DNA from 2 places in the Heyndrickxia sp. MSNUG genome. Region 2 is predicted to be linked to the other one. Evidence: a T-box and tRNA genes for the amino acid it is inferred to sense, from the RefSeq annotation. Region 2 holds a T-box; the other holds one or more tRNA genes.
The links. A T-box is a leader RNA that pairs with one kind of tRNA and senses whether it is charged. The one in region 2 lies ahead of trpS (tryptophan--tRNA ligase), so its partner is inferred to be a tRNA-Trp.

Region 1 (4,388 bases), 280 kb from region 2:
CAAGTGAGGCAAATCCCGCTTGCGTGAAGGCTGAGCTGTGACAGCGAGGGAAATATAGTACCGAAGTTCCTGATTTCACACTGCCAAGAAAAGCCTCTAGCGAGATAAAAGGTGCCCGTACCGCAAACCGACACAGGTAGGCGAGGAGAGAATCCTAAGGTGAGCGAGAGAACTCTCGTTAAGGAACTCGGCAAAATGACCCCGTAACTTCGGGAGAAGGGGTGCTCATTTGGGTGAATAGCCTAGATGAGCCGCAGTGAATAGGCCCAGGCGACTGTTTAGCAAAAACACAGGTCTCTGCGAAGCCGCAAGGCGAAGTATAGGGGCTGACGCCTGCCCGGTGCTGGAAGGTTAAGAGGAGGGGTTAGCGCAAGCGAAGCTCTGAATCGAAGCCCCAGTAAACGGCGGCCGTAACTATAACGGTCCTAAGGTAGCGAAATTCCTTGTCGGGTAAGTTCCGACCCGCACGAAAGGCGTAACGATCTGGGCACTGTCTCAACGAGAGACTCGGTGAAATTATAGTACCTGTGAAGATGCAGGTTACCCGCGACAGGACGGAAAGACCCCGTGGAGCTTTACTGTAGCCTGATATTGAATTTTGGTACAGCTTGTACAGGATAGGTAGGAGCCTGAGAAACCGGAGCGCCAGCTTCGGTGGAGGCGTCGGTGGGATACTACCCTGGCTGTATTGAAATTCTAACCCACGCCCCCGATCGGGGCGGGAGACAGTGTCAGGTGGGCAGTTTGACTGGGGCGGTCGCCTCCTAAAGAGTAACGGAGGCGCCCAAAGGTTCCCTCAGAATGGTTGGAAATCATTCGCAGAGTGTAAAGGCACAAGGGAGCTTGACTGCGAGACCTACAAGTCGAGCAGGGACGAAAGTCGGGCTTAGTGATCCGGTGGTTCCGCATGGAAGGGCCATCGCTCAACGGATAAAAGCTACCCCGGGGATAACAGGCTTATCTCCCCCAAGAGTCCACATCGACGGGGAGGTTTGGCACCTCGATGTCGGCTCATCGCATCCTGGGGCTGTAGTCGGTCCCAAGGGTTGGGCTGTTCGCCCATTAAAGCGGTACGCGAGCTGGGTTCAGAACGTCGTGAGACAGTTCGGTCCCTATCCGTCGTGGGCGCAGGAAATTTGAGAGGAGCTGTCCTTAGTACGAGAGGACCGGGATGGACGCACCGCTGGTGTACCAGTTGTCTTGCCAAAGGCATCGCTGGGTAGCTATGTGCGGACGGGATAAGTGCTGAAAGCATCTAAGCATGAAGCCCCCCTCAAGATGAGATTTCCCATAGCGCAAGCTAGTAAGAACCCTGAAAGATGATCAGGTTGATAGGTCAGAGGTGGAAGCGCGGTGACGTGTGGAGCTGACTGATACTAATCGTTCGAGGACTTAACCAAATTTAGATTACTCGTTCTTCTAATTCTTCTTATACATTATCTAGTTTTGAGGGAATGAAAAATTTCTCTTGCAAAATGCATAAAAGACAGTATAATAGATATTGTCTTTGAAAAAATGTCTGGTGGCGATGGCGAGAAGGTCACACCCGTTCCCATACCGAACACGGAAGTTAAGCTTCTCAGCGCCGATGGTAGTTGGGGGTTTCCCCCTGTGAGAGTAGGACGCCGCCGGGCAGGATGCATTCTTGAATCCTAGTTATGCTTTCTTAGATAAGGATCGTGAATCCAAGTCCCAGAAGTAATTATTATTCCGCAGTAGCTCAGTGGTAGAGCACTCGGCTGTTAACCGAGCGGTCGTAGGTTCGAATCCTACCTGCGGAGCCATTTGGAGAGCTGTCCGAGAGGTCGAAGGAGCACGATTGGAAATCGTGTAGACGGTTACCGCTGTCTCAAGGGTTCGAATCCCTTGCTCTCCGCCATATAAACTTTATATCTGGCCCCTTGGTCAAGCGGTTAAGACACCGCCCTTTCACGGCGGTAACACGGGTTCGAATCCCGTAGGGGTCACCAAGAATTATTTAAGCTTACAAAAACAGCACTTTCAATATGGAGGATTAGCTCAGCTGGGAGAGCATCTGCCTTACAAGCAGAGGGTCGGCGGTTCGATCCCGTCATCCTCCACCATAACAATTTAATGGTTAATTATTATCGTCGCGGGGTGGAGCAGCCCGGTAGCTCGTCGGGCTCATAACCCGAAGGTCGCAGGTTCAAATCCTGCCCCCGCAATTTGGTCCCGTGGTGTAGCGGTTAACATGCCTGCCTGTCACGCAGGAGATCGCCGGTTCGATCCCGGTCGGGACCGCCATTTGTGGCTCAGTAGCTCAGTCGGTAGAGCAAAGGACTGAAAATCCTTGTGTCGGCGGTTCGATTCCGTCCTGAGCCACCATTTATAAAAACACTTGTTTTTACAGGAAACATGATTAAATGGGTTTTTCACAAATCAAAATCATGTTATAATGGAGGGGTAGCGAAGTGGCTAAACGCGGCGGACTGTAAATCCGCTCCCTCAGGGTTCGGCGGTTCGAATCCGTCCCCCTCCACCATTTTTCTTTAGGGGTATAGTTTAAAGGTAGAACGAAGGTCTCCAAAACCTTTGGTGTGGGTTCGATTCCTACTACCCCTGCCAATTTTATAATGGCGATTGTGGCGAAGTGGTTAACGCACCTGATTGTGGTTCAGGCATTCGTGGGTTCGATTCCCATCAGTCGCCCCATTATAATTCACAAATGTAATAATAAGAGCATACAATATATTGGGCTATAGCCAAGCGGTAAGGCATCGCACTTTGACTGCGACATGCGTTGGTTCGAATCCAGCTAGCCCAGCCATTTTTGCGGAAGTAGTTCAGTGGTAGAATACAACCTTGCCAAGGTTGGGGTCGCGGGTTCGAATCCCGTCTTCCGCTCCAATAAGTATGGCGGCATAGCCAAGTGGTAAGGCAAAGGTCTGCAAAACCTTTATTCACCGGTTCAAATCCGGTTGCCGCCTCCATTAGATTACTAATGGTAGTTGTAAAGTAAGTCATCTTAATATGCCGGTGTGGCGGAATTGGCAGACGCGCACGACTCAAAATCGTGTTCCTTCTGGAGTGTCGGTTCGACCCCGACCACCGGTACCACTTTTATTATTAAACAGGGATTCCTGTTTTCTTTATTTCATTTAATATGTATGCGGGTGTAGTTTAGTGGTAAAACCTCAGCCTTCCAAGCTGATGATGAGGGTTCGATTCCCTTCACCCGCTCCATACATACGTAACTAACGCAGCATTTCGTTTTCAGAAAACGAAGTGTTGCGTTTTTTTCTGTTCGCTGAAATGGATTGTAACAAAAAATATATATTGGGTGCTTTCTCGTATTTCCCTATGAGGGGATAAAAACGTTAAGAAAAGATTCAATGACTGTAGTCTCCTTTCGAAGGAGTTCGAGTAAATAAACTTGATAAAAAAAAGGATGCCTCAGCATCCCACAATTTTATACGTACCTGATCCCCCGTGAATTTGGATGAACATGTTCATTAGTGATTCTGTCATTTTTTCTTTGCTTTCCTGTGGTTCTGATGGCCTTAAGTAAACGATTTGCAGAGCGTTCGTGGTTACCAGCGTTACCGCGGTCCTTTCTGAGTCAACGAATGGGCTGCCAAATGGTCCTTGATCATCTGCGGAAACAATTAAATTACTTACATTGTTTATTCTGCCATTTAGGCCTGCGTATTCTTCTGTTTCTATACCTATTCTTATCTGGACATTGCCGCTGAGCTTATCACAGTCATAAACACCAATAGGGACCTGGTATTCAAGTGAGAAGAAGTTGTTTAAGTCTATCGCGCTATGTACGGGTTGAAGATAGTTTTGTTTGGCAATCCTGCGATAAAGGGCTTCAGCGGAATGTCTATAGCGGTTTGGATCTTTTCCTGTGCTTTTGAAAATACTTCGCCATTCCTTAATACCATCCAGCTCCGTCACATTTTTTTCTAAGAGATCAAAGTAAATGGATTCCTGGAAAAGCTGAAGCCTGCCTTTTAGCATTTGCGGAGAATCCCCTACCTGAATATCTTTATATTCTATAACCCCGACCGAAAACCCGGGTATGAGATCACAAATCGTACTGGATACCTTAATTTCCATTGATTCCACCTCCAAAACTGCTTTAAAATAGTTTATCATAAAAGTGATGTGCATTTAAAATCGGGACCTTCATAATGAATTCTTTAAAAAGATGTGTTTATATAGATAGGCCGTTTGAAAAATAAAATCTACAAAGAAAGGAGGTACATTTCAATGGACATTAACGAAATTAAGCAAGACATCATTGAATATAGCAAAACAATTGGTATAGATAAAATCGGTTTTGCAGCACCATCGACTTTCGAGGAAATGAAAATACGATTATACAGACAGCAGGAACTTCAATATCAATCTGGCTTTGAAGA
Region 2 (4,388 bases):
CCGGAAATGGCTCAATTTATTCCGGAAAATTAAAATATTTTCCGGAAAATGTATCTTATTTTCCGGAATTCCAATATATATTCCGAAATGACACAATGAAGGCCATTAATTTAAGATCCCCAGTAATGTCTGCCAGCCCTCAATCATATAAATGTAAAAATGGACAGGCAAGGGTGAAAGCTATGTACAACGATTATAATGAGATGGGCAAGAGTAATGGTATATAGATTAATCCTGTTAACCATTGGTTTTGGTATCGCGGTGTCTGGTGGAATCAGTACAATTGCTTATTTAAACATGATTATTGCGGGACATGGTTTTGTTGAGTATTTGAATTTCATCGCTAAAAGGGTGGAGTGCTACATGCTGCCTATAGGAATAGCTGTCATCTGGCTTAGTATATATTGGCCACATCATACCGCTGAAAAATGATCTTCCTAATAAGGAATAATTTTACTTAGTGCTGCCCATACTGATGGACAAACAGTTTCTTGAAGTGAGGGGTTATAATCATGTTGTATCTTCATGATGTCTGGGTAAATTGGTTCGAAGGGGAAGAGAACGGCTATAATGTCTGCCATTTTCATGAATGGCGCAAAGATGACGGGGTTGAGCTACTTGACCAGGTGCCTCTTTTGAAAATTGATCATCTGCTATTTAATTATATTGAGAATGATTTATCAGAGTTGCCTCAACAGCTTCTGGATGACATATACAGAAAGGCGTACTTGAGGAAAAACCATGAGCGCACCCAGCTCGACTACTGTTTTGTCGTTTCTGATGGAACAGGTATCCTCGCAGTTGATACAATTGGCTACAATATTCCCATCCGAAAAAGCCGTTTGATTCCAAGGCAGGAACAGTTAGTATATGAAATGATTGAAAATCAGGATACAATCCAATATGGGTTCAACGACCAAAGCGCCTTGAAGGACTTTCATATTCTGTCTCCCTCGCCTGATCTCATGAAGGGACTGACGCGCAAAGAAAGGCAATTGAAACAATTGCTGTTCATGGCAATGGATCAATTGAATTCATCAAAAAATGTGGCTGAAGTGCGGTACTGGTTCACTGAATGGAAACCAGAGCTATATGAAGAAATCCAGCAGCGTTCGTTCGAAGAAGTGTGGGAGCAGCTATTTGAGGAAACGAAATATGGCTGGTCCGGTAAGCATGAAAAATTCTGCGAAAATATAATAAAGGGCCAGACATTTTTTGAAAAATTATGGGAAATGGAACATGGTCCAAAGGTAAATTAAGGAGCTGATCACCAGCTCCTTTTTTAATGGAGATCAAACATCTGATGAACCCACCTCTTATAAAAATCAAAACAAAGCCTTCATTAAACAAAAAAAAGAAGCCAACCTTAATCAGCTTCTGATTTATGCACTCACGTTATCTTCTTTTCCGGCCAAGACCCATTGCATTCTCCATTTTGCCAAGCATTTTGCTGGCAACACGGTTTGCTTTCTCAGCACCTTGGTCGAGAATTGCATCCAACTCAGGTGAGTCGATAAGCTCATAGTATTTTTTCTGGATGGGCTCAATCACATTAACTACAACCTTTGCCAGGTCGCCCTTAAAATCTCCGTAACCTTTTCCTTCATATTCTTTCTCAATATCAGCAACAGACTTGCCTGACAGGATTGAAAAAATAGAAAGGAGGTTTGAAATTCCAGGCTTATTCTCTTTGTCATACTTCACAATTCCTTCAGAATCAGTCACTGCGCTTTTAATTTTCTTTTCGATCTGTTTTGGATCATCCAGCATGGAGATAAAAGCTTTAGTATTAGGGTCAGATTTGCTCATTTTTTTCAATGGGTCCTGCAAGGACATAACCCTTGCTCCAACCTTGGCAATCCTTACTTCTGGGATTGTAAAAATGTCATTGTATTTTTTATTGAAGCGTTCAGCCAAATCCCTTGTTAATTCAAGATGCTGTTTCTGATCCTCACCCACAGGTACAAGATCCGTCCCATAAAGAAGAATATCCGCTGCCATTAAAGGAGGGTATGTTAATAAACCAGCTGAAACAGCTTCTTTTCCAGTCGATTTATCTTTGAATTGTGTCATTCTTTCAAGCTCTCCGATATAAGCGACACATTGCATCATCCAACCGGCCTGGGCATGTGCCGGAACCTCTGACTGTATGAAGAGTGTAACTTTTTCAGGGTCAATACCAGAGGCAATGTATAAGGCTGCAAGGCTTTTGATATTTTTGCGAAGCTGCAGCTTCTCTTGCGGCACAGTAATCGCGTGCTGGTCAACAATACAGAAATAGCAGTTGTATTCATCCTGCAATTCTGTGAATTGCTTCATGGCACCGATGTAATTGCCTAGAGTAATGGTCCCGCTTGGCTGGATGCCGGAAAAAATCGTTTGCATGTAAATTCCTCCTGTTACTTAAAAAAGTATATAAAAAAGACCATTCATCCCTACATAAAGTAGGGACGAATGGTCCGTGTTGCCACCCTAATTACTCACTAATGAGTCACTCAGCCCATGCCAGATAAAGCATGGTTCCCTTTAACGCAGGGTATACGCCTGGATCTACTTTGGTTCGAAGCAGGGGCTCGAAAGTCCATTCCAAATGCCAGGCTGTTTGTTCGCACCAACCACAAACTCTCTGAAAACCTTGAACATGTGTACTATTCTTTGTCATTGCCTTTAAATACAATTTTATTAACAAGAATTATAATCAATTACGAAATAAGATGCAAGGGACACAAAGGAATTTTTTACAGATAGTAAATAGAAAGCGCCGCAAGCATTAAAACAAAGTCTAAAAGCCCAATAATCAGAATCGGATTCGTATTGATTTTCACCATTTCAGACAGAGGTGTCATTTCATTAATCGATTTGATCTTCACTCCGTCCTCCTTGCCACCAAACACAGTCCTGAAGGAATAGGATATGGCATCAAAGAATCCAGAATTGACTGTAAAAACTAGCAATGAGGTAAAAAGCAGAAAACTTGAAATATAAAAAGAAATATTAATATAGTTGAGTAATGAAAAATTTTTGTAGTAGAGAAGCAAGAGAAGTACTACCAAAACTTGAGAGCCTAAAAAACCTGATAAAATTTTCCCAACACCTTTACTCATTTTACTATTTCTCCCTTAAATTGTTATTTTATAAAAGTGATTTCTCCAGAAATCAGCCGGAAAAAACTCAAATATTACAGCGAGACAAGTATGCGAAACATTGAACAAATGCCTATAAGTCACCATTATAACATATATTTTTTAGGTAATTTATTACTATTGTTTCAATGTTGTAAATTTTTCGCGGAAAAATATTGAACATTTTTTTCAATCTATGTATAATAGGGAATGTAAAAAGTTTTCAGAAAACAACAAAAAAAGAGGGGGCATAACTTTGAAAAAGTCAAAATTTTCATTGCTTTTGGTTCTGACTCTAGTATTCTCTTTATTCCTGTCTGCATGCAGCGGCGGAAAAGATGCTGGAAAAGATACTGAGCCTAAAGACGATGACAGTGCAACACCAGCTGAAAAATCAGATCTACCACAAGAACTAAGAATGTTGGATTCTTCTGAAATCCCAACAATGGACACTGTACTTGCAGAAGGTTCTACTAGCTTCACATACATAAACAACGTAGGTGAAGGTCTATACCGTCTTGGACAGGACCACAAGCCAGTTCCTGCACTTGCTGATGGCGAACCAACAATCAGCGAAGACAAAACTGTTTACACTTTCAAACTTCGTGACTCTAAATGGTCAAACGGAGAGCCTGTAACGGCTAAAGATTTCGTGTATGCTTGGCAGCGCGCAATCGATCCTAAGACTGCTTCTCCATATGGCCCATACATGATGGGTGGCAAAATCAAGGGTGCTGCTGAAATCACTGCACTTGGTGCTGCTAAGAAGCCTTACGATCTTAACACACTTGGAGTTAAAGCTCTTGATGACAAGACTTTAGAAGTAACACTTGATAAGCCAGTAGTATACTGGGCTGACTTATTCGCTTTCCCAACATTCTATCCTCAAAACCAGAAGTTTGTTGAAGAAAAAGGCGAAGCTTTCGCAAGCAATGCTGAAAACTTACTTTACAACGGTCCTTTCAAGATGACTAAGTGGGAAGGTACTGACGCTACTGAGTGGGTACTTGAAAAGAACGAAAACTATTACAATGCTGATCAAGTTAAACTTGAAAAAATCACTGTAAACGTAGTTAAAGATTCTAACTCTGCTGTAAACGCATTCGAAGCTGGCGAAACAGACATGACTGGATTGCTTTCTTCTGATATCGTTCCACAATATGAAGGCGACGACCGCATGCTTAGCTGGATGGAGCCAACTGTATTCTGGATCAAAATGAACCAAAAGAACAAAGCTCTTGCTAACGTAAACATCCGTAAAGCAAT

Region 1: it encodes a tRNA-Trp, which carries the amino acid that the T-box ahead of trpS (tryptophan--tRNA ligase) is inferred to sense. The anticodon was not compared.

The regions. Positions count from the first base shown of each region.
Region 1 covers NZ_CP150978.1:1,122,715-1,127,102, forward strand. The annotation lists rRNA gene AABM38_RS05510 (23S ribosomal RNA) at 1-1,400, shown strand, start outside; rRNA gene rrf (5S ribosomal RNA) at 1,519-1,634, shown strand; tRNA gene AABM38_RS05520 (tRNA-Asn) at 1,710-1,784, shown strand; tRNA gene AABM38_RS05525 (tRNA-Ser) at 1,788-1,879, shown strand; tRNA gene AABM38_RS05530 (tRNA-Glu) at 1,896-1,970, shown strand; tRNA gene AABM38_RS05535 (tRNA-Val) at 2,009-2,084, shown strand; tRNA gene AABM38_RS05540 (tRNA-Met) at 2,113-2,186, shown strand; tRNA gene AABM38_RS05545 (tRNA-Asp) at 2,190-2,265, shown strand; tRNA gene AABM38_RS05550 (tRNA-Phe) at 2,271-2,346, shown strand; tRNA gene AABM38_RS05555 (tRNA-Tyr) at 2,419-2,503, shown strand; tRNA gene AABM38_RS05560 (tRNA-Trp) at 2,513-2,586, shown strand; tRNA gene AABM38_RS05565 (tRNA-His) at 2,598-2,673, shown strand; tRNA gene AABM38_RS05570 (tRNA-Gln) at 2,714-2,788, shown strand; tRNA gene AABM38_RS05575 (tRNA-Gly) at 2,794-2,868, shown strand; tRNA gene AABM38_RS05580 (tRNA-Cys) at 2,877-2,951, shown strand; tRNA gene AABM38_RS05585 (tRNA-Leu) at 2,994-3,078, shown strand; tRNA gene AABM38_RS05590 (tRNA-Gly) at 3,131-3,204, shown strand; gene AABM38_RS05595 (B3/4 domain-containing protein) at 3,415-4,083, opposite strand; gene queG (tRNA epoxyqueuosine(34) reductase QueG) at 4,237-4,388, shown strand, end outside.
Region 2 covers NZ_CP150978.1:1,403,095-1,407,482, forward strand. The annotation lists gene AABM38_RS06865 (hypothetical protein) at 217-432, shown strand; gene AABM38_RS06870 (YjbA family protein) at 513-1,259, shown strand; gene trpS (tryptophan--tRNA ligase) at 1,396-2,385, opposite strand; T-box leader at 2,444-2,671, opposite strand; gene AABM38_RS06880 (DUF3899 domain-containing protein) at 2,739-3,104, opposite strand; gene AABM38_RS06885 (peptide ABC transporter substrate-binding protein) at 3,379-4,388, shown strand, end outside.